Regions from separate parts of the Bradyrhizobium sp. 134 genome, predicted to be linked through region 2. Evidence: riboswitches for the same ligand, from Rfam matches in the RefSeq annotation. Region 2 holds a riboswitch; each other region holds the start of a gene.
The links. Region 2 has a riboswitch for cobalamin ahead of metE (5-methyltetrahydropteroyltriglutamate--homocysteine S-methyltransferase). Riboswitches for the same ligand answer to the same signal wherever they lie in the genome.
Positions count from the first base shown of each region.

Region 1: another riboswitch for cobalamin. It lies ahead of IVA75_RS38080 (energy-coupling factor ABC transporter permease); the one in region 2 lies ahead of metE (5-methyltetrahydropteroyltriglutamate--homocysteine S-methyltransferase).
Region 3: another riboswitch for cobalamin. It lies ahead of IVA75_RS38100 (TonB-dependent receptor); the one in region 2 lies ahead of metE (5-methyltetrahydropteroyltriglutamate--homocysteine S-methyltransferase).
Region 4: another riboswitch for cobalamin. It lies ahead of IVA75_RS38015 (DUF1636 domain-containing protein); the one in region 2 lies ahead of metE (5-methyltetrahydropteroyltriglutamate--homocysteine S-methyltransferase).

Region 1 is NZ_JADPKX010000086.1:697,890-705,243, reverse strand. Features, by position in the region: gene cobT (nicotinate-nucleotide--dimethylbenzimidazole phosphoribosyltransferase) at 1-413, opposite strand, end outside; gene cobF (precorrin-6A synthase (deacetylating)) at 429-1,178, opposite strand; gene IVA75_RS38080 (energy-coupling factor ABC transporter permease) at 1,224-1,901, opposite strand; cobalamin riboswitch at 1,938-2,158, opposite strand; gene cobA (uroporphyrinogen-III C-methyltransferase) at 2,204-2,935, opposite strand; gene IVA75_RS38070 (cobyrinate a,c-diamide synthase) at 2,932-4,242, opposite strand; gene cobM (precorrin-4 C(11)-methyltransferase) at 4,242-5,024, opposite strand; gene IVA75_RS38060 (cobalamin biosynthesis protein) at 5,021-5,389, opposite strand; gene cbiT (precorrin-6Y C5,15-methyltransferase (decarboxylating) subunit CbiT) at 5,386-6,567, opposite strand; gene IVA75_RS38050 (cobalt-precorrin-6A reductase) at 6,566-7,312, shown strand; gene cobJ (precorrin-3B C(17)-methyltransferase) at 7,288-7,354, opposite strand, start outside.
Region 2 is NZ_JADPKX010000046.1:569,314-576,667, forward strand. Features, by position in the region: gene IVA75_RS20055 (GNAT family N-acetyltransferase) at 1-43, opposite strand, end outside; gene IVA75_RS20060 (EAL domain-containing response regulator) at 644-1,858, shown strand; gene IVA75_RS20065 (4Fe-4S binding protein) at 2,479-2,682, shown strand; gene IVA75_RS20070 (hypothetical protein) at 2,749-2,916, shown strand; gene IVA75_RS20075 (hypothetical protein) at 2,909-3,118, shown strand; cobalamin riboswitch at 3,761-3,960, shown strand; gene metE (5-methyltetrahydropteroyltriglutamate--homocysteine S-methyltransferase) at 4,060-6,375, shown strand; gene IVA75_RS20085 (DUF6538 domain-containing protein) at 7,248-7,354, shown strand, end outside.
Region 3 is NZ_JADPKX010000086.1:705,539-712,892, forward strand. Features, by position in the region: gene cobT (nicotinate-nucleotide--dimethylbenzimidazole phosphoribosyltransferase) at 1-345, shown strand, start outside; gene IVA75_RS38095 (histidine phosphatase family protein) at 346-918, opposite strand; cobalamin riboswitch at 991-1,193, shown strand; gene IVA75_RS38100 (TonB-dependent receptor) at 1,310-3,682, shown strand; gene IVA75_RS38105 (PepSY domain-containing protein) at 3,694-5,121, shown strand; gene IVA75_RS38110 (hydantoinase/oxoprolinase family protein) at 5,581-7,354, shown strand, end outside.
Region 4 is NZ_JADPKX010000086.1:688,211-695,564, forward strand. Features, by position in the region: gene IVA75_RS38005 (cobyric acid synthase) at 1-833, opposite strand, end outside; gene cobO (cob(I)yrinic acid a,c-diamide adenosyltransferase) at 843-1,478, opposite strand; cobalamin riboswitch at 1,519-1,737, shown strand; gene IVA75_RS38015 (DUF1636 domain-containing protein) at 1,832-2,215, shown strand; gene cobW (cobalamin biosynthesis protein CobW) at 2,212-3,246, shown strand; gene cobN (cobaltochelatase subunit CobN) at 3,246-6,494, shown strand; gene cobG (precorrin-3B synthase) at 6,491-7,354, shown strand, end outside.

The sequences.
Region 1 (7,354 bases), on a different contig from region 2:
ATGCTGAAATCGCGCGTGCCGCTGCGCGGCTTGTCGGTCACGATTCCAGCCATCTCCTCCTGCGCCAGCGTGCCGGCGTCGACGACCTCCAGGCTGGAGCCCAGCTCACGCGCGAGCACCGAGATCGCGGCACCGCCGGAGGCGAAGTTCGCCAGCATCGCGATGGTCACTTCCTGCGGATAGGCCGAGACGCCCTGCGCGATGATACCGTGATCGCCGGCGAAGATGATGATCGGCACCCGCGCCGCGCGCGGTTGCTCGGTCGCTTGCAGACCGGCAAGCTCGATTGCGAGCTGCTCGAGCCGGCCGAGCGCGCCGGTCGGTTTCGTCAGTTGCGCCTGCCGCGCCACCGCCGCTTCGCGGTGGACTGCGGAGATGTCGGGGCATTGTTGGGTGACCCATTCGGGGAGCATGCTGCCTCGCTTGCCTCACAGCCTGCGCTTGAGGATGTAACTGTCCATGATCCAGCCGTGCCGTTCGCGCGCCTCTTGCCGCACGGCGACGATGCGCGGGCCGATCTCGGCCAGCGCGCCGGACATCACGATCTGATCGGGCATGCCGAGATAGGCCCCCCACCAGATGTGCAGGCCCGCCGGATCAAGCGACTGGAACGCCGTGCCGCCGTCGAGCATCACCACCACGGTATCGACGCCCTGCGGCCAGCCGCCATCGCGCAAGCGACGTCCCGTCGTGACCAGAAAAGGCTCGCCGATGTCATTGAGCGGCAGCGCATGCGCCGCACACAGCGCCTGGATCGAGGTGATGCCGGGCACGACCTCGATCTTTGGCGAGGGATTGAGCCGCCGCGCAATGCGCAGCGAGGAGTCGTAAAGCGAGGGATCGCCCCAGATCAGCAGCGCGACCGTGCCCTCGCCTTCGAGATGATCTGCGATCGTCTGCGACCAGGCAGCGGCCACGGCATCGTGCCAATCGTCCACGCCCTTGCGATAGTCCGCTTCAGCGGCGGCGCGCACGGGCAGATCGAACTCGGCGATACGGGGCGTGTCGCTGGTGAGCACATCGGCGCAGATCGTCCGCCTGAGATCGGCGAGATCGGATTTTGCGGTTCCCTTGCGCGGGATCAGGAGGAGATCGGCCGCGTTGATGGCAGTAATCGCGGCGCGCGTGAGCTGCTCGGGATCGCCGCAACCGATGCCTATCAGGGAGAGCGTGAGCATCGTAGCTGCGAAGGGCGGCCATACCGGCCGCCCATTCGCTTGTCTCTAGGCCGCGTTGTGCAAACGCGGAGTGACGAGGCTGGGCGCGGTGACGCCGCGCAGCGACTTCGCCAGCGCCAGCACGCCAAGATCGGCGAGCGGCTCGATCACGATGACCAGCGCATAGGACGCCGCGAAGGTCGCGATGTTGGCGAGGTTGGTCGCACCGAAGCCGGAGCCATAAATCGCCCAGAACGCCACCCAGGCGATGACACCCGCCTGATAGGTCGTCGAAAGCGCCAGCGCCTGGCGGTACTTCAGATCGACATAGGCCGTGTTGCTCGAAATGATCCGCGTGGCGATCGCCTGGATCCCGAACAGCGGCACCAGCAGCGTGGTGACGTTCATGCCATATTGCGGCAGGTCGCGCGGCTCGAAGAAGATGCCTTGGAACAGCAGGCCGAACGCGAGGCCGAAGGCCGCAGGCGCAGCTCCAAACAGCAGGAACAAGGTCGAGCCGAGGATGAAGTGCACTTCGGAGACGCCGACCGGGAAGTGCGGCAGGATCTCAAAGAAGATAAACACGAGTCCCGTGGTGGCGAGCGTGCGCGCCGCGAACGACGCGATGCCCTGCTCGCGCACGGTCTCGACCGCGAGCTTCAAGGCAACGCCGCCAACGGCGATGCCGGTTGCGTAACTCAGCACGAGCTTGGCGTCCGAGACTAGTCCGGGTTCGATATGCATGGCTCAGATCCTTCTTGCCGTCACACCCGACGGCCTTGGCCTCAAAACGTGCACGGCCGGTCTCCTGGCTCGCGGTTCACTGGGAGTCTCCGGCCTTCCCGAACCTTGCGGCCCAGTGGCTGATCGAAGTCCCTCACCGCTTACAGTCGCGGGGGCGGCTGGGGTTTTGGGCGCCGCAACTGGGTCCGCCCATCCCCATTCCCGATTATGCTCCGGCGCTTTGCGCCGCGTCGAGCACCATGCCTCTCCTGTGTGCCCCTTTCGCCAGCCGGGCGTCAAGGGGCGAAGGGCGGCCGAGACCGTCATGACCGATAATCCCCCGCCAGCGCGCCGAACAGGATGACGGCCGCCGTGGAGGCCGCCCCGCCCCGCGCAAGCTGCTCGGCAAGTTCCGAAATGGTGGTGCGGACCAGCCGCTCATCGGGACGGCCGAGCGATTCGGCAAACAACGCCGGCGTGGTTGGGGCAAGCCCGTGCTCGATCAATTTGACGACAAGCGCCGGAAACGTCCGCCGGCCCATATAGACCACGGTCGTCGCCTCCGGATCGGCCAGCGCCGCCCAATTGAGGTCTGGCGGCAGCTCGCCGGTGACGTCCGCCCCGGTCACGAACTGCGCGCGGCGCGAGGTGTGACGCCGGGTCAGCGGAATGCCGGCTTGCGCGGCGGCGACACAGGCCGACGTGACGCCGGGAATGATCTCGTAGCCGATGCCCGCTTCACGCAGCGTCTCGAGCTCCTCCTCGAGCCGGCCAAAGATGCCGGCATCGCCCGACTTCAATCGCACCACGCGCGCGCCTGTTGCGGCGTAGTCGACCAGCAGGCGGTTGACGTGGTGCTGCTTGGTCGAGGCGCGCCCTGCCCGCTTTCCCACCGCGACGAGATTGGCGCCGGGCCGGGCCAGATCGAGGATCGCCCCCGAAGCAAGATCGTCATAGAGCACGACATCAGCTTCGCGCAGCCGCGCGGCACCCTTGAGCGTGAGGAGCTCGGGATCGCCGGGCCCGGCGGAGACAAAGGACACAAAACCGCTCACCGGTCCTCCGCGATCAGGTGGAAGAACGTGCCGGTGGCTTGTCCCCGCCGCGAGCCGGTCTCGGCGATGACCGCGCCTGTCGCGTCGTGCACGACCGCCAGCGGCGTATCGGGCTGCGCGACGATCGTCGAATAGTGGAATTCGTGGCCACGCAGGCGTGCACCGGCCTGATGGCCCGGCATCGGCGCGGCGAGTTCGGCCAGACGATAGCCCAGATGCATGCGGCGTTTGGCAAAGCTCGTCTCCAGGCCAAGCAGGCCCGTCATCTCGTGGCGGATGCCGTCGGCGTCGGTCAAAGCGGTGCCCAGCACCATATAGCCTCCGCATTCGCCATGCACCGGGCGCGTTTCCGCGAAGGCCCGCAATCCGCTGCGGAAGCGCGCATTGGCCGCGATCTTGCCGGCCTGCAGCTCGGGATAGCCGCCCGGCAGCCAGCACACATCCGCGCTCGGATCAGGGCCCTCGTCCGCCAGTGGCGAGAATGTCGATATCTCCGCGCCCGCCGCGCGCCACGCTTCCAGCATATGCGGATAGACGAAGGAGAACGCGGCGTCACGGGCAAGCGCAATGCGCTGGCCGGGCGGCGTCACGTTCACGCCGCTTGCGGCAGGTTGCGGCGACCAGGTGGCAGCCGAACGCAGCACCGCGTCGAGATCGACATGCTCGGCGACTAAGCGTGCGGCCTCGTCGATGAGTTTGCCGATTTCCGCCTGCTCCTCAGCCTGCACCAGGCCGAGATGCCGCTTCGGCAGGCTGATCTCGGCATGGCGCGGCAGCGCGCCGAACACGGCGATGCCGGCGTCCAGCAGCGCACGCCGCACGAGGGCTTCATGGCGCGGGCTGGCAACGCGATTGAGCACGACGCCCGCAAGGCGCACACCGGGACGGTAGTCACGAAGGCCCGCCGCGATTGCCGCCGCAGTTTGTGCCTGTCCCGAGGGATCGATCACCAGCAGCACCGGCCAGTCCAGCATCTCCGCGATGTCGGCGGTCGCCCCGGTGCCGCAGACGCCACGCGCAGCCACTCCGTCGAACAGGCCCATCGAGCCTTCGGCCAGCACGACATCGGCGTCAATGCCGCGACTGACGAGATGCGAGATTGTCCCGCGACCCATCGCCCAGCTGTCGACGTTGACCGAGGCGCGTCCCGTAGCGGCGGCATGAAACGCGGGATCGATGTAATCGGGGCCGCTCTTGAAGCACTGCACCCGCAATCCGCTGTTGCGCCAGGCGCGCGCGAGCGCAAGCGTCAGCGTGGTCTTGCCGACGCCCGAGGCTGGCGCGGAGATGACGAGCCCTGCCGCCATCAGGACACCTCCGGAAAGCGCGGCTCGGCGCCCACGGGGCGATAGCGGCGGTCATAGTCAGCTGCATAGAGACGGCTCTCGGAAAAAACCGCCGAGCCCAGCGTCTTGCCGACCAGGATGAGCGCGGTGCGCTCCATCTCGCTGCCGACAGCCGCGTCGAGTGTTGCGAGCGTGGCGCGGACGATGCGCTGGTCGGGCCAGCTCGCGCGCCAGACGATCGCGACCGGACAATCCGCGCCGTAATGCGGCGTCAGTTCGGCGACGACCTTGTCGAGCAGATGGATCGACAGATGAATCGCGAGCACCGCGCCGGTGGCGGCGAAGGCGGCGAGCTTCTCGCCTTCGGGCATCGCACTGGCGCGTCCCGGCGTGCGCGTCAGCACCACCGTCTGGGCAAGGCCGGGCAGCGTCAGCTCGGCCTCCAGCGCAGCCGCGGCGGCCGAGAAAGAGGGAACGCCAGGCGTCACCGTGTAGGGAATGTCGAGCGTGCGCAGGCGGCGAAGCTGTTCGCCCATCGCTGACCAGATCGAGAGATCGCCCGAGTGCAGCCGCGCAACGTCCTTGCCGTCGGCATGTGCGGCGGCGATCTCCGCGACGATCTCATCGAGCGAGAGCGGCGCGGTGTTGACGATCCGCGCGCCGGGCGGGCAATGCGCCAGTACGCCTTCGGGGACAAGCGAGCCGGCATAGAGACAGACCGGACAGGCGGCGATGAGGTCGCGGCCGCGCAATGTCAGCAAATCAGGGGCGCCCGGCCCCGCGCCGATGAAATGCACCGTCATGCGCCGTCTCCTTCCGCGATCGCCGCGGTCGCGGTGCGATCCTGCGAGACCACCCGCGTCGCGATCAATCGCGCGCCAGGTCCAGCTGCCGCAAGCGCTGCCGCTTCGGCGACTGATCCCGTTCCGAACTTTTTCGCGATGAGGTTTGACTGCGTCGGCGTGTCGATGCCGGCCAACATTTCGGCGGCGACCGCCTTGATCGGCACGCCGCATTCGCGCGCGAGCTGCTTCAGAACCTCCGCGTCGGCCTTGTCGCTGACCGTCGCCACTGCTGCGAGGCCTTCGGGACCACCGGCCGCCAGAAGCGCCTCACGCAGCGAGGCCAGCGTGACATCCTTTTTGAATCCGAGCCCGGCGACCTTCATCGGACCGCGCTCCATTGCACCACGGGCCGCACCGCCTCCCAGGACCGGTAGCGGCCGAGGGAAGCGGCGTGCGCAATCTCCACGCGCATCAGTTCACCGCCGTGGCGCTGGTGCAGCTCACCCAGCAGCGCTTCCGTTTCCAACGTTACTGAATGCGCGACCAACCGCGTACCGGGCGAGAGCCGCGACCAGACCGCGTCGAACATCGCGATGTCGAGACCGCCGCCGATGAACACGGCGTCAGGTGCGTCCAGGTCAGCAAGGACTTCAGGCGCCTTTCCCGTGATGACTGTGATCCGATGTGCCAACCCGAACGCCGCTGCATTGCTGCGAATGTTGGCGGCGCGATCCTCGCGCGCCTCGACGGCGATCGCGGTGCCGCCGCACAGCGTCCACTCGACCGAGATCGAACCCGAGCCCGCGCCAATGTCCCACAGCCGTTCACCGGGACGCGGCGCCAACGCCGAGAGCGCGAGCGCACGGATCGGACGCTTGGTGATCTGGCCGTCATGGACGAAGAGTTCGTCCGATAGTCCCGAGCTGCGGGGAAGACCCTGCGCTCCTCTCGCCTCCACCGCCACCGTCACCAGGCTCCCGGCAAGATCGCCGGCAAAACTGTCGGCGCGATGCGCGTTGATAATTTCGCGCGGCCCGCCAAGCGCGGTGAGTGTCCAGAATGTCGAGGCACCCCATCCGCGCGCCGTCAGCCATTTCGCGAGATCGCCTGCCGCCTTCGCGTCGCGCACGAGGCAAATGATGCGTGCGCCTCGCGCCAGATGCGGCACCAGACGCTCGAATGGCGCGGCGTGGAGACCGAGACAGGCAATTGCTTCGAGGCGCCAGCCCAGTCGCGCGGCGGCGAACGAAAACGTTGACGGCGCGGAATGCGCAATCCACTCGCCGGCGCCCAGCCTTTCGGCGAGGCTCGCGCCGGCGCCGTACCAGAACGGATCGCCGGAGGCGAGCACCGCCGTCGGGCTGCCGCGGCAGCTCAGCACGACATCTGCATCGAACGGCACCGGCCATGGACGGCCGCGCCCGGTCACGCCGGCAAGCGCAAGATGCCGTTCACCGCCAAACACGGTTTCGGCAACATCGAGCGCCTTTCGGCTTGCCTCGGGCAGCCCGGCAAGGCCATCTTCGCCGATACCGATGATGGTCAGCCAGGGATCAGCCATGACGCGCGCCCTCATTCTGGGCGGAACGGCCGACGCGAGCCTGCTCGCGGCGGAGATCGCGCGCGCCGGCATTGACGCTGTGTATTCCTATGGCGGCCGCACCCGCGCGCCCGCCGGTCAGCCGTTGCCGACGCGTATCGGCGGTTTTGGCGGCGTCGGCGGTCTTGCCGATTACATTCGTCGGGAAGAGATCACGCACGTGATCGACTCGACCCATCCCTTTGCCGCCGAGATGAGCCGCAATGCGGTCGCGGCATGCGCGGAAACCGGGACGCCGCTGATCGCTCTGGAGCGGGCGCCCTGGACCAAAGCGCCCGGCGACAACTGGATCGAAATACCTGATGTCAACGCCGCGGTCGCCGCACTGCCCGAGGCGGCGGCAAATGTGTTCCTCGCGATCGGCCGCCAGCACATCGCACCGTTCGCGACCAGGCCGCAGCACGCCTACACGTTGAGATTCGTCGATCCGCCCGATGCGCCCCTGCCCTTTGCCGCGGACGTGATCGTGTCGCGTGGGCCATTCACGCTTGAGGGCGAGCTGGAGATGATGCGCAAACGCAGCATCACCCGGATCGTCGCCCGCAATTCGGGCGGCGACGGCGCGCGCGCCAAGATCGACGCTGCGCGGGTACTCGGCCTGCCGGTGATCATGATCGCACGACCGCAACTGCCGGAAAGATTGCGGGTCGAGGGCGTGGCCGAGATCATGCAATGGCTCGGTCATCGCACCTGCCTCGGCGCATAGACCCAGCGGCCGACGCGGCGTGTCTGCGAGTTGCCCACGATC
Region 2 (7,354 bases):
GGGGCAAGCCTTGCGCTTCAGCGCCAACACGAACACCCGTCACGTTAGTCCCTCCAGTCCCTCTTGAGGATATCCGTGTTCAGAAGGATACAGAGAACGCAACTGAGAGAAACTATCAAGCTCGATAGGGAATAGGACGTCCGCACTCGCTATAACCAACAGAGGTGAGGTAAGTGCAAGCTGTTGCCGTTCTCAGAATCGACCGCGGCTTGACCCGCTGCGAACTCAGTTGGATCTCCTTCGACTAGATAGGGAATCCACGAGACGGCACATTCGCGCGTGGGCAGGCCGGCCATGCCGATCAAACATTTCGTAGGAGAGATTGCTGATCATCACTCACGAGAGTCGATTCAGTACATCTTGCAGCATGATCATCGCCGTGGCATAGGGCGCATCAGCTCGGCGCGTCCGAAGGTGAGATTCCCCACACTCGTGTGCGTCACTCGTACAAAGTTGCGCGAGCCGGGACAGGTATCATACGCGTGCGCCCGACAAAATCGTCTGAACAACATCGCGAAAAGATTTTGCACGCTAATGCACTATCTTAAGCTTACCTCGAAGAATCGAAAGATAATGGCAAGCACTGCTTGTTTGGACCTTCGCTCCTCGTTTAAGGGACCTTCACGGAAGGGGAGTGGTTGCGATGGAGCATGGGCAGGCCGAACTGGTCGGAGGGAAACCTGTAATCTTCGGCCAGCGTAAGGTGCGGCCGCGAGCGTGCGTGGCCGTGGGCAAGCGGCATCTGCGCGCCTTTCTACGCGATGTGCTAGAGGATATGGGGTTTGTGATCAGCGAATGCGGGACTGCTGACGAGCTGCCGCGCGTACTCTGCACGGACTTCCCTGATCTGATCCTGCTCGGCATTGGCTCGGATCGCATCGAGCCTGGACGATTGCTCGAGATACTCGTACGCGAAGAATTTGCAGGCAGAGTGCTGGCGTTCGGCGCCCGCGAGTCGATCGTCATGACGGCAGTGCAGCAGGTCGGGGGCGAATATGGACTTGATATGCTGCCGCCGCTGAGGACGCCGTTTGCAGCCGAGACGCTGCGCGATCGGGTCGCCATGCTCTTGCCCAGAGAGCCGGCGCCCCGTCCCGCAGTCCATGTCGGAGAAGCCTTACACGCTGGCTGGCTTGAGCTCTGGTATGAGCCGAACTTTGACCCGTGTACCCTCAGCCGCCGCGGCGCCGAGGCGCTTGTGCGAATGCGGCATCCGACCTGGGGCGTTGTTCCACCAGCGTATTTCATCCCGGAGGCTCACGATCCTCATTTTAGGGACTTGTCGCAGTTCGTGATCGACCGCGCGATCAAGGATTGGAAGTATCTTCTGGAGCAGCAAACTTCGACCGATCTCTCCATCAATCTCCCGGCAGCATTCCTGATTGACCCGCAGGCGGTACGCGATCTCTGTCAGCGCATGCCGTCGCACCCCGCTTTCGGCGGCTTGACGATCGAAATCGAGAGCGAGGAAGCGATCCAGAACCTAGATCTCCTGATCGAGGTCGCGCGTGAGGTTCGCTTTCACAACATTGGCCTTGCAATCGACAATATCGGCGCCAATTGGCCGCAGCTGATGGGGCTCGAAAAATTCCCGTTCATGAAATTAAAAGTGGACCGGCAGTACGTCGCCGGTTGCGGAAATGGGCCCCTGAAGCGAACGGTGTGCCGCCATATCGTCGATCTAGCCAAAGAGTACAGTGTGCGCACCGTCGCCGCAGGCGTGGAGAGCCATGCCGACCTGATCGCTGTGACCGAACTCGGCTTCGACCTTGCGCAGGGCCATCTGTTCGGAAAGGCCATGCCGCTGAAGCAATTTGCACAGTCATCTTTCAGCCCTGTTCCACTTCGTCCAAAATAGTTGTATGAGGAGTGACTGAGCACAGCCAGGCAAAGCGTACCAGCGCTGGCCCGCGCGGCCATGCCTACTCGGCACCAGGCATGCGGCTGACTGCAATTAAATCGGTCACTTTGCAAACCCAGTATCGCTTCTCCCGGCCGAACTTCATTCCCCTCCGAAGCGATGCCGAAGGTTATTGTAGCACAAAGCCGTTTTGGCAAGCCTCCAGCGAGTCAATCCGCGGAGTTAACGTTGCAGGCGTGAGCGCGGCTTGGACAAAATCTCCGGTCAGGGCGTGTGACCGGAGGTTTGCCGACATCCGGCGTAGACGTGCGTCGGCTCGCGGCTTTTACTCGCGCCGCCGGTTTCGGGAATCGTCGAGCGTCGCTTGGCCCCGCGCTGCCATGCCAGACAAACCGACGGAAGCTCGCAGCAGTCGAGTCGCGACTGGCTATCGGAGTAGGGGCCCGAGGGCTCGCACGGCTTGATATTGAAGCGGCCTATGCTGTCGCAGATGCAACGTGGTCTCAGACCCCGCACAGCACCATTGGGCAAATTGCCCATCATTGAGCGCGCCTGTCCTTGGCACGGCCTTTGAAAGGGATCGCCAATGGCATCGCTCGCCTAAGGAGTCGGAAGGCATGGCTTACAAGATCGTCGCTTCGCAATGCACCGTTTGTGGGGCATGTGAGTTCGAGTGTCCCAACGCGGCGATCAGCCTCAAGCGCGACATTTACGTTGTCGATGCAAAAAAGTGTACGGAGTGCGAGGGCCATTCCGACACGCCGCAATGCGCTGTGGTCTGTCCGGTGCCTGACACCTGTGTCCCGTCTAAGACAACATAAGCAGCCCCGCGTCCAGAAGGCTTCACCGCTCGATTGGATGTCGAGCTTGTGGAGGCCGCCGTCCGCATGCGGCGCATCGAGGTCGATCAACATCGTTATGAGCTTAAGGCGCTGATCGACTCCGAGAAACCCTCGAAGGGCGCTTCAGAGGAGACCGTCAAATTTGTCTCGAATAATGACAAGGCCGCCTCGATGCTCCAGGTCGTCGCGTCGCGGCTTATCGTCGTTGGCTGACGAGCCGAGCCGAGGCGAGGTGGACGGGCGTCGAATATCCCAAGATCAGCTTGCAGGATATCTAAAGCTACGTCATTTCGAAGCCGAAGAGACGATCTTCACGCGCGACGAGATCGGTCCGGAGATCCTGAAGACGTACGAGAAGCTGGGCATCCGCTTGCCCACGGTCACCATGCACGAGTGCATGGAGCTACGGTCGTAACAGGATCCCCGCCGCCCGCGCTCTCGCCGCTTACTCCAGTTTCGCAAGTTAGCGTGCATCCTGACGTCCGGAACTGTTCCTGCGATGCCGCGCAGGCCAACGTCCAGGCTGCACTACTCGCCAGCGGCGACGGAAACAACGAAGCGCGGCCAAAGTCGCTCAGCACGTAAGTGCTTGGCACACCGAAGGAGATCATCTTGACCAACGCCACGGAGCGATCGAGCTCACGGCTCGTCGCGGGGTCCGCCGAACACAGGCAGTCCGGCCTGATCATCCGTTTGATCCTGGAGCAATCCGGCCTTGACAATTCCTAAGGAGCCTCATGGCGCTGTGATCAAGCGGATGCCGGCCGAGGATGATCGCAAACGTCCTCGCGGGCGAGTTCGAGAAGCTGCTGACGGAAAAGACCGGATTTGTCGCGATCACGCAGATGTCGAAGCGCCCACTGCGTTCGTTCTGCTCGCGTTGATCCGAGTACGCCAAGCGGGTGTTGACGGACGCATTCACAAGCGGAGGCTCCACAGATCTAGGCGTTTTTACCAGGCCGGGAGTAAGACCGTTGTGCCCTAGCTGGTACAGCTCGCAATCGCTTGGGCAATATCGCGGCGACACTTAGTAGGTTGACGGATCGATCCTCGTGCGCCTAATGCCAGTCGTCGTGGTCTTCGGATTCGTTTGATCCGGAGCTAAGAGGGAAGCCGGTGCAATGCCGGCGCTGCCCCCGCAACTGTAAGCGGCGAGCCGCTGTCCAACGAAGTCACTGAAGCCATGCGGCTTCGGGAAGGCCGGACAGCAGCGACGACCCGCGAGCCAGGAGACCTGCCTCGACAATATATCGTCCACGGGCGGGGTGTCCCGGTGTGCGCCAAGCAGCTGTCGCTCACGCGATATTCGCTGCATGCGTCCGCCATGGCCTCTGCCCCAATCATGGGGTCTGAGCTATGTCTTTTCTTTCGCTTCCCGTTGCCACACTGGGGACGTCACGCATCGGCCCACGACGCGAACTCAAAGTCGCGCTCGAGAGCTACTGGGCGGGAAACTCCAGCGAAGCCGAGCTCCTCGAGGCGGGGAGTGGACTTCGTGCCGCTAATTGGGCACGGCAGAAATCCCGCGGTGCGACCGTCATTCCTTCGAATGACTTCTCGTTTTACGACCATGTGCTCGATACCAGCCTAATGGTCGGCGCCATTCCCGACGTCTATGGCTGGACCGAAGGTCCTGTGTCGCTCAAGACCTACTTCACCATGGCGCGTGGCGCTCAGGACAGTGGTCACGCTCAGCACGGGCCTGGCGTAGCCGCACAGGAAATGACGAAGTGGTTCGATACCAACTACCACTACATGGTGCCGGAATTTCACCGGGATCAGATCTTTAAGTATTCCTCTCGAAAGCCGATCGAGGAATATGAGGAGGCAAAAAGCCTCGGCTACCAAACGCGCCCCGTCCTAGTTGGCCCAGTCACTTTCCTGAAGCTTGGCAAAAGCGCAAATCCCGCATTCAATCCGCTGTCGCTGCTCGATCGGCTCCTCCCAGTCTATGTCGATGTTCTCCGCGAACTATCCTCGCGCGGTGCTGAATGGGTTCAGCTGGACGAGCCGTGCCTGGTGATGGACGTCGACGAAGCATCGCGGGCAGCTGTCCGCCGGGCCTACGCTCATTTCGCAAAGGTTGTGCCGGCCCTTAAAATAATGCTGGCCACATATTTCGGGGCTATCGGCGACAATCTTGAAACAACCTTGGCCTTGCCCGTTGCCGGGCTTCATGTCGATCTGGTTCGGGCACCTGACCAGTTGGACTCAATTGTCGCCACAACCCGTAGAGATCTCGTGGTCTCACTAGGCGTCGTTGATGGTCGGAACGTGTGGCGCTCCAATCTTCCGGCGCTGCTCGACCAACTTGCTCCTATGGTCCAAAAATTGGGCAGGCACCGTGTTCAGATTGCTCCTTCCTGCTCGCTGCTTCATGTTCCGATCGACATTGAGCTAGAGACCGATCTCGATCCCAATCTGAAGACATGGCTGGCGTTCTCAGTTCAGAAGATCAAGGAACTTTCGATATTGGGCAAAGCGCTGGCCGGCCATGCTGCCGAGGTGGCCGATGAACTTGCGCTTTCGGAGGAGGCAGCCGTCACCCGCGAAACATCGCCCGAGATCCACAATGCGAATGTCGCCGGACGAATCGCCGCGATCGATGATAGCATGCTTCGCCGTCGCAGTGCGTTCACCCAGCGTGCCGACGTCCAGCGCGTCGCGTTCGCATTGCCGATGTTTCCAACGACAACCATCGGATCCTTCCCGCAAACGGCCGATGTCCGGAATGCGCGCGCGGATCATGCGCGGGGGACGTTGAATGACACGCAGTACGAGCAGCTTCTGAAAGCGGAGACAGCCCGTACCGTGCAGTGGCAGGAAGATATCGGCCTGGACGTGCTCGTACACGGTGAGTTCGAGCGCAATGACATGGTTCAATACTTTGCCGAGCAGCTGTTGGGCTTCGCTTTCACCAAGCATGGCTGGGTTCAGTCTTATGGCTCGCGGTACGTTCGTCCGCCTATCCTGTTCGGAGATGTCTCCCGGCCGAAGCCCATGACAGTTGAATGGTGGCGCTATGCGCAGTCTCTGACCAAAAAACCCGTCAAGGCTATGCTGACCGGACCGGTGACGATCCTGAACTGGTCGTTTGTCCGTGACGACATCTCGCGGCGCGAGACATGCCGACAGATCGCTCTCGCGATCCGAGATGAGGTCATCGACCTTGAGGCGGCTGGAGCGACCATGATCCAGATCGACGAGGCTGCGTTGCGGGAGGGATTGCCGCTACGCAAATCGCAGTGGAAGAACTATCTCGATTGGGCGGTGGACAGCTTCCGCCTTTGCTCCTCCCCCGTCGCCGACGGAACTCAGATCCACACTCACATGTGTTATTCCGAGTTCAACGAAATCATCGATGCGATCGCAGCAATGGATGCCGACGTCATTTCAATCGAGACGTCGCGTTCTAAGATGGAATTGCTCGAGGCCTTCAAGAGCTACAAATATCCCAATGAGATCGGGCCCGGCGTCTATGACATTCATTCACCGCGCATTCCCGCAGCGGCGGAAATCAAGCAGCTGATTGTGTTGGCGCGGCAGCGAGTTTCCGATCGGCAGCTCTGGATCAATCCCGACTGCGGACTGAAAACGCGAAGGTGGGAGGAGGTTCGTCCCGCGCTCGTCAATATGGTGGCCGCCGCACGCGAGTTGCGGGCCGAGCCATGATGGGCCGGAGCGTTTCGCCAACGCGTTTGTGAACAAGATGCACGCGCTTTGGGGGCTTACGATCTCCTTGTGAGCTTTCAAAGTTCCCAGCCCCGCGGAATGCGGGCGGGCGTCGGCGGAGGCGGTCGCATACAGCCGGCGACAAGCTCGATTCTCGACCCGACGGCCGACAGCATGCCGGCGAGGTCCGATCGGGTCCGATTGCGACGTCATTAACGCTCGACGCGAAGCACAGCCCTACTTTTTCATTTATCCACGGCGTGGATGCGTCCCATCACAACAATCTATTTTACCGCCCTTACGGAACGTCATACGAAATTGGCGCCGGGAAGATAATCGAGCGTTGTTGGTGTTTGGGGGTGCCATGCTGCTGCGCGACGGCAAACTGCCGCTTGTGTTTCAGGGCACGGCGGCCAAACCGCTTGCGCGAAGGATCCCAGCTCGATCAAGGTACTGCCGTGCCAGTTGGACAGCGGGCGAGTGGTGGACAAGTCGTGAAGTTTCCGACAGGAGCGGAAGGCAAGCGGCTCCAGATTTCGCGCGGAGTGATATCCGCTTCTCGTTGTTTGACGGCGAATGCCCTCGCCGTAAATCGATCGCCGGTAGTCCTCCCTACCGGCGAAAGCTGGTGCGATGCGTAAAGCAGTGTTGTTCCTGCGTGACCTTCGCCCGGCCTCCCGAGGAGGCTGGGCGTTTTTTTGGTGCGCCATGCATGGCGCGGACCGCCGTGACTGGCGCGATTCGACCGGAGTGGTGTCCGGCCGATGACTTGGAGGTAAGAGTCCTTTCCTGGGCACCATTCCCCTTCTAAACCATTGGTTTAGAAAGAAGTAGGCAAGATCAGAGGCTTAACGGTACCCGCGTGGTGCAAAATGCTGGTACAAATGCCCTTGCCAATGTCTCGTCCCTGGAAGCATTCTGAGAGTGGTGTCTACTGGCTCCGTAAAGGTGTCCCGGAAGACCTGCGTGCGCTCGTTGG
Region 3 (7,354 bases), on a different contig from region 2:
GTCGGCGGTCTCGAAATCGCGGCGATTTGTGGTGCGATCATCGCAGCAGCGCAGCGCCGCATCCCCGTGTTGATCGACGGCTTTATCGTGTCGGTGGCGGCGCTGGCGGCGGCGCGGCTCAACCCCTCGTGCCAGCCGTTCCTGCTGGCTTCGCATCAATCCGCCGAGCAGGGCCATCGGCTGGTGCTTCGTGCGCTGAACGTGCAACCGCTGATCAGCCTCGATCTCAGGCTCGGCGAAGGATCGGGCGCGGCAATCGCGCTGCCGCTGGTGCGGTCGGCCTGTGCGCTCCACAACGGCATGGCGACCTTTGCGCAGGCCAATGTGCCTGATCGTCCGGCCTGATCAAATCATCGGTTGATTGACGCAGACGACGCGCCAGCCGGTCGCGAGCCGGTCGATCCTCGTCAGCGACAGCGGATCGATCACGAAGCGCAGGGCCGCTTGTGGCGTCAGGTCCAGCGCGATGCACAGGGCCGCGCGGATCGTGCCGGAATGCACGACGAGCGCTGCGGCCCCGGCGCCGACCCTCGACAGACCCAGCCGGACCCGCGCGACCTGTTCCTCGAAGCTCTCGCCGCCCGGCGGCCGTCCGCGCGCAGGATCGCTCCAGAACTGTGCATAGGCCTCGTCACCGGTCGCGGCGAGTTCGTCATGCCGACGGCCGGTCCAGTCGCCAAAGTTCTGCTCGCTGAATTCGTCCAGCTGCAGCGGCTCGAGCCCCAGCGCGCGGGCCGTTTCGAGCGTGCGCCGTGACGGGCTCGCATAGCTCGTGGCGTCCCGCGGCAGGCGCTGCCGCAGCGCCTCCAGCTGCGCGCGAGCGCCGAGATCGGCCGGCGCATCGGCCGCATGGATCGTCCCCGTGACGCCATCGACGGGCGCGTGCCGTATCAGCCAAAGGAAGGTCTCGCCTTCCATGCTTATCTCCAAGGAAACTGGTCGTTGTGGCAATAACGCCGCAACTGGCACATTGACTCTGTCTGGATCGTAATCCTAGATGCTCGCGACGGTTTCCCCGAGAGGGGATGAAAAGGGAATGCGGTGCGGGGACATTGTCCTCAATGCCGTGGCTGCCCCCGCAACTGTAAGCGGCGAATCTTGCATCACATGCCACTGGGTATCTCGGTCCCGGGAAGGCGACGCAAGGTAGTGACCCGCGAGCCAGGAGACCTGCCGTCAGCCGTGGTCACACGCGAAGATGTCGGTCGGGGAGTACAGACATTCGGCTTCATCGGAAGGCTTATGAGCCGGAAGATGGGACCTTGGTTCGCGGTGACGTGCCACTGACGTCACTCCGAGGTCCAAGACCGTGTATTCCCTTTGTATCGTACGACCACGCCGTTTCCTACTGGCATGCGCCGCTCTCACATCTTTCATCGCCATCGACATGCCAGCGGCCTTGGCGCAGCAGGCCCGCGAGCCACTGCCGCCCGTCGAGGTGTCGGCGCCACAATCCCGCAGGCAGGCCAGCCCGGCCGGACGGGACGCGCAGAGCTCACGCCGCGCAGCAGCGCGCCGGCCGGAGACTGCATCCGCAGTGCCCAAGCCTGTCGTGCCGACTGCGGCAGCACAGACGCCGCTCAATACCAATGCCGTGGCCGAAAGCGCCTCGCGCCTTGGCCTGACCGTTCGCGAAACGCCCGCGACCGTGGAGGTGATCTCGGCCGCAACCATGCGCGAGCAGGGCTATCGCACCGTGTCCGACGTCGCGCAGGGAGCGGTTGGCGTCACAGCCGGCGACAATCCGGCCGAGCCGTCGGCTTTCTCCATGCGCGGCTTCACCAACAGCCAGATCAACACGCTCTACAACGGCATCAAGATCGGCCCGCAGAACATGACCTCGCGGATCACCGACACGGCCAACCTGGAGGCTGTCGAATTCCTGAAGGGTCCGGCGTCACTGATGTCAGGCGAGGGCGCCGCCGGCGGCGCGATCAACTTCGTCACCAAGCAGCCGCACACCAGTCCGATCCGGAACGAGGCGGATTTTTCCTGGGATTCGCTGAACTCGTTCCGGGCGCATTACGGCTCGGGCGGCAGCACCAATGTGCAGGGACTGGACTACCGCTTCGACGTCAGCCGTTCCTCGCTCAACGGCTTTGCCGACGACACCAACACCAAGACGCTCGACGTCTCGGGCCAGCTCAACTACCGCATCTCCGACAGTCTCAAGGTTTGGGGCGCGATCGAATACCGCGAGGATCGCTCGAAAGCCTACTGGGGTGCGCCACTGGTACCGATCGCCTTCAGTGGTTCGCACGCGACGACGGGGATCGTGTCCGGCAATTACGTCTCGAACTACAACAAAACCAATCTCGGTGCGGTCACGATCGATGACCGCACCTTCAACACCAACTACAACGTCTTCGACAACAAGAACGTCGCGCAGGAGGTGTGGTTGCGCGGCGGTTTCGAGCTGAAGCTCGCGCCAGACCTGACGCTGAAAAGCCAGGCCTATGGTTATGGCGCAGAGCGCACATGGTTCAACAATGAGGTCGAGGCGTTCAATGCCAGTTCGGGCCTCCCTAACTCGAACATGGTGGATCGCGAGCGTTTCTACGTCGCGCACAGCCAGCGCCTGGTCGGAAACATCACCGACCTGATCTGGGATGCGAATATCGCCGGCTTCGACAACCGCCTGGTCACGACGCTATCGTCGAGTTACCTCGACTTCGTCAGGCCGGGCGCCGCAAATTTCCCCGATGATTCCGTCTCGCTGGTCAATCCCGATCGCGGCTATTACGGCTTGCTCACGACTAAGCAGCAGACCGCGCGGATCGACAACGAGGCGCTGTCGTTCGAGGACCGGTTGAAGTTGACACGGACCTTTGCGCTAGTCGGCGGCCTCCGCGTCGAGCATATCGGGCTCGACCGCAACTCGACCGACAAGACCGGGCTCGTGAATGCGGGTTTCCCGTTCTCGCAATCCTGGGTCCCGACGACGGGCCGTATCGGCTACACGTGGGAAGCCGTTCCGGGCCTGACCTTTTTCAGCCAATACGCGACCGGCGCCGACATCGCAGCCAACAACATCTTTCTGCTCAATCCGACCGATCCGCTCAACCTGACCACCGCGCGCACCTACGAGACCGGCGTCAAGCACCTGTTCTGGGACAATCGGGCGGAGTGGTCGTTCTCGGCCTATGACATCTTGCGCAAGAACGTCTATGCGGCGGCAGGCGGCATGCAGCTCAACCTCGCCGGGCGGCAGGAGTCGAAGGGCGTCGAGCTTGCCGCCTCGGTGCGTCCGATCGAGCCGCTGCGCCTCTGGGGCAACATCGCCTATGTCGACGCCCGCTATGCCGATTACGATTTCGTCGGCGGCTCGTTCTCCGGCAATACGCCGCCGAACGTGCCGCGCGTCGTCGCCAATGCCGGCGCGTCGTACCGGTTCTTCGCGCCCTGGGCGGTTGAGCTCGGCATCATCGGCCGCCATGTCGGCGACCGCTACAACACCGATGCCAATGTCGTGACGCTGAAGGCCTATACAGTGGCCGATGTCTACGCCTTCGTCGATATCCCGAAGACGGTGTTCAACGCGGTCGATCAGGCCCGCCTGACCTTCCGGGTGCGCAACATCGCCGACAAGCGTTACGCGATCTGGGGCGATCCGTTCTATCCAGACCAGATCCTGCTGGGCGCGCCCAGGACCTATGAGATCTCGGCCGCGTTCAAATGGTAGGACGCTGACCGATGATGCGCGCGATCGTCCTGCTGCATCGATGGCTGGGGATCGCGTTCTGCCTGCTGTTCGCGATGTGGTTCGCGACGGGAATCGTGATGCATTTCGTTCCGTTTCCGTCCCTGACGGAAGCGGAACGCTTTGCCGGCCTCGTGCCGCTGGATCGCGTTGAGACGACGATCGCGGTCGCCGATGCCGTTGCCGCGAGCGCGATCGCGGATGCGACGCGCGTTCGCCTGATCCAGCGCAGCGACGGACCAGTCTATGTCGTTTCGGGCCCATCGCGCGCAGGCGCAGTCCTCGCCGCCCACGGGGTCGACGCGTCGGTCTCGTCTTCCGAGGTCGCGCTGGCCGTCGCGCGAGACCACGCACGCAGCCGCGGGCTCGATGCCGCGCGGGCCGCGATCGTTGCGCGCTCGGATTACGACCAATGGAGCGTGCCGAACGGCTTTGACCGCCATCGGCCCTTGTTTCGCATTGCGCTCGGCGACGCCGCCGGAACGGAGGTCTATGTCTCCTCGCTCACCGGCGAGATCGTCCTGGATACGACGCGCAGCGAGCGGACCTGGAATCTCGTCGGCAGTGTGCTGCACTGGATCTATCCGACAGTTCTGCGAAGCAATTGGTCGTTGTGGGATCGCGTGGTCTGGACCTTGTCGCTGCTGGCGCTGTTCGCAGCTTTGCTTGGCGCTGTGCTCGGACTTGCGCGGATCAAACCTCGAAGCGGTCTGATCGGATCGCCCTATCGTGGCTGGCATGCCCTGCATCATCTCATCGGCCTCGCGGCCATGGTGTTCGTACTGAGCTGGATTTTCAGTGGCTGGCTCTCCATGGATCATGGGCGGCTGTTCTCGCGTGGGCAATTGACCTCGGCTGAATCCAGCGTGATGAACGCTTCACCGAACTGGGCGGCGGCTGCATCGCTCGATCGGCAGCCTGTATCGCCGTCGACCCGCGAGATCGAATGGTTTGCCTTCAACGGCACTCTCTATCGGCGGGACCGGACGGGCCTTGCCGGCCAGACCTTGATCAAGGCAGGCGACGCGCCCCGCGATGGACCAACGGGATCTCTGGATGTGCAGGAGGCCCAGGGGCTGACCGCCCGCCTCGCGGCCGGCTGCGGCGCACCGTCCGTACTTGCCGACAACGACGACTATCCCGCGCAGTCCAATGTCCCGGGCGCCCCGGTCTACCGCTCGTACTGCGGTGACCTCTGGTTCGACATCGACGGCGCCGACGGCAATTTGCTGCAAAGGCTGGATTCGTCGCGGCGGGCTTATCGCTGGTTCTACGGCGCGCTGCACACGCTGGATTTTCCGGTCCTGCTGACGCGTCCGTTGCTGCGCGACGGCTTGGTCGTCGGGCTCTGCACCCTCGGCCTTCTGTTCTCCATCACGGGCATCGTCATCGGCTGGCGCCGCTTGGTCGCGATGCGTTGAGCGGCAAAACCACTGCTTACTGATCGTACAATAAAGAGAGGCTGAGCCGACTGCCATGCATAGCTCGTGAGCAATCGCACGGCCCGTAGCGCCGGTCGATCGCCTGCAAATTAGACAGTCCGTGCGCGGCGTGTGGATTGCAGTGCAGCGGATGTCGCGTTTCGTTCGGGAAAACTCGTGGTGCGCCGCACTTATCTCGCGTGGAACGATCAGCACTGGCCTGCACTCCCCGCGGGCAGCGCTGCCCTAAAATGTGCCTTGGCGCGCCGCGCCGGTCGCGGGCTGCTCCAGTGCGTTGCGACAACTCTGACCTATCCCGAGCCCATCGCTCTGTCGCACGCTCGCAAGCGGTGGCATGACAGGGGATGACGATGAGCGCTCTCGGCTTGGGATTGTACTTCGCGACGGATGGGAACCACCCGCCCTCCGGTTCGAATGTCGTCCGCAGCTGACCCACACATGAGCGCTGACGAAAATCACTGGGAAGTCGGCACCGATATCGGCGGCACCTTCACCGATATCATCGCGATCCGACACTCCCCCGCGGAGGCGCGGATCGCGAAAGTGCCGTCGCGCCCGCAGGCTCCAGTTCAGGCGATGCTGGAGGCGATCGAGGCGGTGGGCCTGCGCAAGAGCGAGGTCAAGCGCTTCGTCCACGGCACCACGCGTGTGACCAACGCCATCGTCGAGGGACGGCTGCCGAAAGTGGCGCTGGTCGCGACCGAAGGCTTTGCCGACGTGCTGGAGATCGCGCGCTATCGCCGCCGCGATCTCTACCGTCTCGACATCCCGCCGAAATCGCCGCCGCTGGTGCCGCCGGAACGATGTTTTGGGTTTGCCGAGCGCCTCGACCACGAGGGGCAGGTACTGAAGGCGCTGGATGAGGCGGAGATCGAGCGCCTGGTGGCGTGGCTGAAAACAACCGGCGTGCAGAGCGTCGCGGTCGCGCTGCTTCATGCCTACGCCAATCCGGTGCACGAGAAGGTGCTCGGCGAGCGGCTCAAGGGCGTCGTTGCCCACGTCTCGCTGTCGCACGAGGTCAATCCCGAGGCGCGCGAATACGAGCGGACTTCGGCAACCGTGTTCAACGCGGCTGCCATGCCGATCGCGGTGGAATATCTCAGCGAGCTGGAGCAGCGGCTGCCGATCGGCGCCGGCCTGCAGGTGTTTCATTCGGCCGGCGCCATGGTCCCGATCTCGGCCGTGAAGCGGCGGCCGCTGGTGATGGCGATGTCCGGTCCGGCGGCCGGCGTCGCGGCATCGGTCAGCATCGCACGTCAGCTCGGCACATCGCGGATGCTGACGTTCGACATGGGCGGCACCACGACCGACGTCTGCCTGATCGTCGACGGCCAGGCCGAGATGACCGACGGCCGCATGCTCGGTGACAAGCCGCTGCGTCAGCCGATGCTTGCGGTTCATTCCATCGGGGCGGGCGGCGGATCGATCGTGCGCAATGGTCCCGGTGGCCTGACCGTCGGACCGGAAAGCGCCGGCTCCGAGCCGGGACCGGCCTGCTACGGCCGCGGCGGTACCGAGCCGACTATCACCGACGCTAACGCCGTGCTCGGCTATCTCAATCCCGAAACCAGGCTCGGCGACCGGATCGGAATCAATATCAAGGCAGCCAGTGATGTCATCGCGCCGATCGCGCGCACTCTGGGGCTGAGCCTGACCGAAACAGCGCTCGGCATCATCAAGGTCGCGAATGCGACAATGGCGCGTGCGCTCCGCCGCGTCACCGTGGAGCGCGGCATCGACGGGCGCGACTGCACGCTGCTCGCCTTTGGCGGTGGTGGCCCGATGCATGCCGCGGGCCTTGCCGATCTCTACGGGATTGCCGAGGTGGTCGTTCCCAGCGCGTCGAGTGCGTTTTCGGCACTGGGCTGTCTCACTGCCGATTTCAGCTTCCTCCAGCAGCAAACCTTGCGTGCTGCGCTTGACGGCATCGACCTCGCCCGCGTGTCGGAGCGGATCGGGGTGCTGATTGACGATGCCTCGGCGCCGCTCATCGCCAACGGCGTTGCCACGACTGAAATTCGGGTCGAACTGGTGGCCTTGATGCGCTACGCGGCGCAGAACGACGCCATTCCGGTGCCGTTCGCGCGACCGCTCGACGTTGTCAGGCTGAAGAAGGACTTTTTGGCCCGGCACCACGAGCTGTTCGGCTATGCGACGGGCGAGAGCTGCGTCATCGAGTCCGTGCGGGTGCAGGCGCGCCGTCCATCGACGA
Region 4 (7,354 bases), on a different contig from region 2:
ACGAGATCGACGCCAGGCTCGAGCTTGAGCGGATCGAGATCGTCGAAATTGGCAATCCGCGACAGCGCGAGACAGGCGATCTTGCATTGGCCCGGCTTGCGCGCATCGCTCAGGCCCAGCGCATCCTCGGCCGGCAGCTCGCCGGCGCGCGCGAACCAGGGCAGCACGCCAAAGCCGCGCCATGCGGTCTTTTTTTCGATCAGCTTATAGCCGTCGTCGAACAGCGTGGGATCGCCGCGGAACTTGTTGATGACAAATCCCTGGATCATCGCGGCATCATCCGGGTCGATCACCGCCTTGATGCCGACGAGTTGCGCGATGACACCACCGCGGTCGATGTCGCCGACCAGCACGACCGGCACATCGGCCTTGCGCGCAAAACCCATATTGGCGATGTCGGCGTTGCGCAGGTTCACCTCGGCCGGACTGCCGGCGCCTTCCACCAGCACGAGATCGGCGCGCGCCTTCAGCCGCTCGAAGCTCTCCAGCACAGCGCCCATCAATGACGGTTTCATCGCCGCATATTCACGCGCACGCGCGGTCGCGATGCGTTTTCCCTGCACGATCACCTGCGCGCCGACATCCGTCTCGGGCTTGAGCAGCACCGGGTTCATGTCGGTGTGCGGCTCGACGCCGGCGGCGAGCGCCTGGAGCGCCTGGGCGCGGCCGATCTCGCCGCCGTCGACCGTGACAGCCGCATTGTTCGACATGTTCTGTGGCTTGAACGGGAGCACGCGCAGGCCGCGTCGCACAAAGGCGCGCGCGAGGCCGGCGACGATGAGCGACTTGCCCACGTCCGAGCCGGCCCCCTGGATCATCAATGCGCGCGCCATCGCGAGTTCTTAGAACTCGACGCCGGCTTGCGCCTTGATGCCGGAGCGGAAGGGATGTTTGACCAGCGTCATCTCGGTGACGAGATCGGCGATCTCGATCAGCTCGTCCTTGGCGTTGCGTCCGGTGAGCACGACATGCGTCATCGGCGGCTTCTGCGTCGTGAGGAATTCGACGACCTCCGCGATGTCGAGATAGTCGTAGCGCAGCGCGATGTTGATCTCGTCGAGCACGACCATGCGGAGATTATGGTCGAGGATCAGTTCCTTGGCCTTCTCCCAGCCGGCGCGGGCGGCGGCGATGTCGCGGGCGCGGTCCTGCGTCTCCCAGGTAAAGCCTTCGCCCATGGCGTGGAATTGGCAGAGGTCGCCGAAATGGCCCGTGAGCATGCGGCGCTCGCCGGTATCCCAGGCGCCCTTGATGAACTGCACGACCGCGCAGGGGAAGCCGTGGGCGACACAGCGGACGATCATTCCGAAGGCCGAGGAGGACTTGCCCTTGCCTGCGCCGGTGTGGACGATGATGAGGCCCTTTTCGCCGCTCTTGGTCGCCATGATCTTGTCGCGGGCGACCTTCTTCTTCGCCATTTTCGAGGCGTGACGGGCGTCGGTTTGGTCGCCCGTCTGGGTATCCGGTTCTGACGTCATCGGACGGGGTCCTTCGGCTTGACAAGAGGCGGTCGGGGGCAAATGGTGACCCGGCGTTGGTTCCTGTCCTACGACAGGCGAAGAGGGAATGCGATAGGGTCCGAATCGGCAAGATTTGGTTCCAAAATGCAGCCGCCCCCGCGACCGTGACCGGAGAGATGCCCGAAGCCACTGATCCCCTGGGGATCGGGAAGGCGGGGATCGAAGGGGAAACCCTGCTCCGGAAGCCGGGAGACCTGCCAGCGCGGACGATTTTGGACCGGCGGACGGGGTGTTCCGCGACGGGGAAACGGGCCTTCGCAAGAACGGTTCGTGGGCCTCTTCGCTTCCCGCTGTTTATTCTGGAAGAAGCGATGACCGTCACACTTCATGTCTGCATCACCTGCCGCGCCGGCCAGACGCTTGGCGAGGGCGAGACGACGCCCGGCAAGCGCCTGCATGGTGCGATCCTCGAGGCCGGCGTGCCCGATGGCGTCAGCGTGGTTCCGGTCGAATGCCTGTCTGCATGCAACCAGGGTTGCTCGGTCGCGCTCAGCGCACCCGGCCGCTGGTCCTATGTCTATGGTCGCCTCTCGGATGCGCATGCGAGCGACGTGGTCGCGGGCGCCGCGGCCTATGCGGCCGCACCCGATGGCCTCGTGCCCTGGCGCAGCCGCCCGGAGATCTTCCGCAAGCAATCGCTTGCCCGCATTCCCCCCATTCTCCCCTTGGCCGTCGTGCCGGAGGCCGCCGAATGAATTCGCTCGCAAAAGTCCCCGTCACGGTCGTCACGGGCTTTCTCGGCTCCGGCAAGACCACGCTGATCCAGCATCTGCTTGCCAACGCTAACGGCAAGAAGCTCGCGGTGCTCGTCAACGAGTTCGGCAGCGAGGGCGTCGATGGCGAGATTCTGAAATCCTGCGCCGATGCGAATTGCCCGGAAGAGAACATCATCGAGCTCGCCAATGGCTGCATCTGCTGCACCGTCGCGGACGATTTCATTCCGACCATGGAGAAGCTGCTGTCGAGGCCGGTCAGGCCCGACCACATCCTGATCGAGACTTCGGGCCTGGCACTGCCGAAGCCGCTGCTCAAGGCATTCGACTGGCCGGAGATCCGTTCGCGCATTACGGTCGATGGTGTGATCGCGCTTGCCGACGCCGAAGCTGTTGCTGCGGGCCGTTTCGCGCCCGACCCCATTGCGGTCGAGGCGCAGCGCGCGGCGGACGGCAATCTCGACCATGAGACGCCGCTGTCGGAAGTGTTCGAGGACCAGATCGCCTGCGCCGACATCGTGCTGCTGACCAAGGCCGATCTTGCGGGTGCGGCAGGGCTCGAAGCAGCCAAAGCGGCGATCACCGCCGAGATGTCGCGCCGCGTGCCGATGCTGGCGATTACCGACGGCGCGATCGACGCGCGCCTCATCCTCGGTCTCGGCGCTGCCGCCGAGAACGATCTCGCCGCGCGTCCCTCGCATCACGACGGCGAAGAGGATCACGAGCACGACGATTTTGCGTCCGTCGTGATCGATCTTCCTGAAGTCACCGACATCGACGCGCTGGTTGCATCCGTTCAGCGTCTGGCGCGCGAGCAGAATGTGCTGCGCGTCAAGGGTTACATCGCGGTAGAGGGCAAGCCGATGCGTCTCTTGCTGCAAGCGGTCGGCGAGCGCGTGCGGCACCAGTTCGACAAGCCCTGGGGCGCGGGTGCGAGGCGGTCAAAGCTGGTCGTGATCGGCGAGCACGGAAACATTGATGAAGCCGCGATCAAGGCGGGACTCGGTATCTGATGCACGTCGTCTTCCGCGAGAGCCGCGGTCTCGAGGAGACCGCGATACCAAGGGACATCGGCCAGGACCCGGCCGATCTCGTGGTGCTCTCGTATTCGGATTCCGATCTTGCCACATTCGCGGCCGGCTGGCGCCGTGGCCGCGACAGCCTGCCGTCGCTACGGCTCGTCAATCTCGCAGAACTCCGTCATCCGCTCTCGGTCGACACCTATATCGAGCGCACGCTTGCGCAGGCGCGCGGCATCCTCGTGCGCCTGATCGGCGGGGAATCCTACTGGTCGTATGGGCTCGCGGCCCTGCAGCAACTGGCGAAGGAGCGCGGCATCGTGCTGGCGGTGCTGCCGGCCGACGGCCGCGACGACACGCGTCTGGACGCGTATTCGACCCTGCCGGTCTCGACGCTGCGGCGGCTCAAGGTGCTCTGCGACACCGGCGGCCCCGTCGCATCGCAAGCCGCGATCGCGCAGCTTGCGCTGGCTTCGGGCCTCTATGCCGGCCCCGTGATCGGCGAGACGACCGTGCCCGAGATGGGCTTTTACGATCCGGCGCGCGGCGTCATTGCCGCGCCGGCGTCGGGTGAGGGCAGGCCGCGCGCGCTCGTGGCCTTCTATCGCTCCTATCTCACCGCTGCCGACACTGGCCCGGTCGATGCCCTGATCGCCGCATTGCGCGAGAAGGGGTTCGACGCGCATGGTGTGTTCGTCACCTCGCTGAAGGCTCCAGGCGTTGCGGATTGGCTAGGGGAATATCTCGCGCAAAATCCTCCTGCCGCGATCGTCAATGCGACGGCGTTCTCGGCGATGGGCGACGACGGCACGACGCCGTTCGATGCCGCATCCTGCCCGGTGTTCCAGGTCGCGCTCTCCACGGCACGCCGCGAGGACTGGGCGAGTTCGCTCCGCGGCCTCTCGCCCGGCGACCTCGCGATGCATGTGGTGCTGCCCGAGGTCGACGGCCGCCTGTTTGCGGGCGTGGTGAGCTTCAAATCGGCAGCGATGCGCGATCCCGATTTGCAATTTTCGCATCTGGCACACAGGCCGGACGAGGAGCGCGTGAAGGCCGTGGCCGCGCGCGTTGCGGCCTGGCAGCGCCTTGCGGAGAAGCCCGTCGCTGAGAAGCGGATGGCGCTCGTGCTCTCCAATTATCCGGGCCGCCCGCATCAGATCGCGCATGCGGTGGGTCTCGATGCGCTGGCGTCGGTCGACGCATTGGTGTCCGACCTCTCGGAGGCCGGCTTCGATGTTGCGCCGGTCCATGGACTGGGCGAGACGCTGCTCAAGCAGACCTTGAGCGGGAGCGTCGCCGATTACCGTGCTGCGCTGTCGCGCCTTCCGCAAGTGTTGCAGGATGATCTCGCGCAAGCCTGGGGCGCGCCGGAGAACGATCCGGGTTGTCGCGACGGCGCGTTTCATTTCGCCGCGATTCAGTGCGGCCGGTCGATCATCGCGGTTCAGCCGGAGCGTGGCGATGCGACCACGCGCGATGCCGACTATCACGATCTCGCGCGCACGCCGCGCCACGCCTATGTCGCGTTCTATCTCTGGCTCCGAGGGCAGCGCTGTGATGCCGTCGTGCATATGGGCGCGCACGGCACGCTGGAATGGCTGCCCGGAAAATCGGTGGCGCTGTCGCAGGCGTGCTGGCCGGAAGCCCTGATTGGCGATCTGCCCGTCATCTATCCCTTCATCGTCAACGATCCCGGCGAGGCCGCGCAGGCCAAGCGGCGCCTGGGTGCCGTCACGATCGGCCATCTGCCGCCGCAGCTCGCAGCATCAGCGGTGCCGGACGGATTGCGCAGGCTTGAACAGCTCCTCGACGAGTACTCGACCGCCGATGGCCTCGATCCCGCCCGCCGCCAGCGTCTGATCGCCGCGATCCGCGACGAGGCGCGCGCGGCAGGCCTCGAAGACGATCTCGGCCTCGATGCAGCCGCCGCACCGGCCGAAGCGATCCCGCGGATCGACCGCTTCGTCTGCGATCTCAAGGAAAGCCAGTTCGGTGACGGCCTCCACGTGTTCGGCCGTGGCGCCTGCGGCGACGCGGAGCGCGACGCTTTGCGGGCCGCGCTTGCAGGACAGCGCGTCGCGCCGGGGCCGTCAGGCTCACCCTATCGCGGCCGGCAGGACGTGCTGCCCACGGGACGCAACCTTTTCGCCATCGATCCGCGCGCGGTACCGACGCCGTCGGCGCATGCGCAAGGCATCAAGCTCGCCGAAGAATTGCTACGTCGTCATCTGCAGGATCATGGCGACTGGCCAAAGGGACTTGTCGTCGACCTCTGGGGCTCGGCGACGATGCGCACCGCGGGCGAGGAGTTTGCCATGGCGCTGCATCTGGCCGGCCTCGCACCGCGCTGGGATCACGCTTCCGGCCGCGTCACCGGCTACGACATCATCGCGCCTGCCGAGCTTGGCCGGCCCCGCATCGACGTCACGCTGCGGGTCTCGGGCCTGTTTCGCGACGTCTTCTCAGGTCTTGCGCAATTGTTCGAGGCGGCAGCCGAGGCGCTGTCGGCCCGCGAGGACGAGGGCGACGAAAATCCATATCGCCATCGCACATCGCGCGTGTTCGCGCCGCGTCCCGGACAATACGGCGTCGGCCTCTCGGCAATCCCGGACGCCTTCACGCCCGAGACGCGCGAAGCCGCCGGCGAAGCCTGGCTCTCGGCATCGTCATGGGCGTTTTCGGCCGATGGCGAGATCAGGCTCGATCGTGCCGGTATCGAGAAGCGGCTCGCATCCGCCGATGCTTTCGTGCACGTGCAGGATTTGCCGGAAACCGATCTTCTGCTAGCGGCCGACTATGCCGCGCATGAGGCCGGCATTGCGGCCGCCGCGGCACATCTCGGTGCGGCAGGGCCATCGCTCTATCATCTCGATGCGACGCGCCCCGAGCAGCCGCATGCGCGTACGCTGACCGAGGAAATCTCCCGTGTCGTCCGCGCGCGCGCGGCCAATCCGGCCTGGATCGCCGGCATGATGCGCCACGGTTTTCGCGGGGCGGCCGAGATCACCGCAACGCTCGAGCATATGGCCGCCTTCGCGCATCTGGCCGGCGCCGTGCCACCGCATCTGTTCGACCTCTACTACGATGCGACGCTCGGCACCGACGACGTCCGGGCCTTCATGGCCCGCGAAAATCCGGCGGCGCTGGCGGCGATGGAGACGTGTTTCACGCGCCTGCATGAGGCCTCGCTCTGGCGAACGCGCCGCAATTCGATTGCGGCTGCGCTGCGGGAGGCGTCATGAGCGCTTCCGTGGTCAAGGGCTGGTGTCCCGGCGCGCTGCGCCCCATGCAATCGGGCGACGGGCTCGTGGTCCGCGTGCGTCCGTTCGGCGGACGGCTGGAAGAGACACAAATCTCCGGACTGGCTCATCTCGCCGAACGCCATGGCAACGGCCTGGTCGACGTGACCAGCCGGGCCAATCTCCAGATCAGGGGCGTCAACGAGACCAGCCACAGGCTGCTACTCGACGGACTTGCGCAACTGGCGCTGCTCGACCCGGATGCTGAGACCGAATCCCGTCGCAATATCCTTGTGACGCCGTTCTGGCGTGCCGGCGACGCGACCCAATCGCTCGCCGCCGAGCTCGAGGAGGCGCTCGCCGATAGCTCGCTCGAACTTCCAAGCAAGTTCGGCTTCGCCATCGACGACGGCACCTCACGCGTGCTTGCGGGCGATTCCGCGGACGTGCGGATCGAGCGCGATCATTCCGGCGCACTGCTGGTCCGGGCTGATGGCGACAAACTCGGCCGCTCCGTCGTGCGTGGCGAGGCCGTGACCACCGCGCTCGCATTCGCCGACTGGTTCGTGATCTCAGGCGGCGTCAGAGGCGGGCGAGGGCGGATGGCGGCGCATCTTGCCGCTGGCGCAATCCTGCCGGAGGCATTGCGCGGCGAGGCCGAGCCGGCGCCGATCATGGCCGCGGCGCGTCCCGGCCTCTATGCGCAAGGTGCGATGGTCGGCGTCGCCTTCGGGCAGATGGCGCATGCGACGCTCAACCAGTTCGCCGGTTGCGGACATGCGCTGCGCATGACGCCATGGCGGATGGTTTTGAGCGAGGGCAAGCGCGCGATGCCGAGCGCGACCGGTCTCATCACCGAGGCC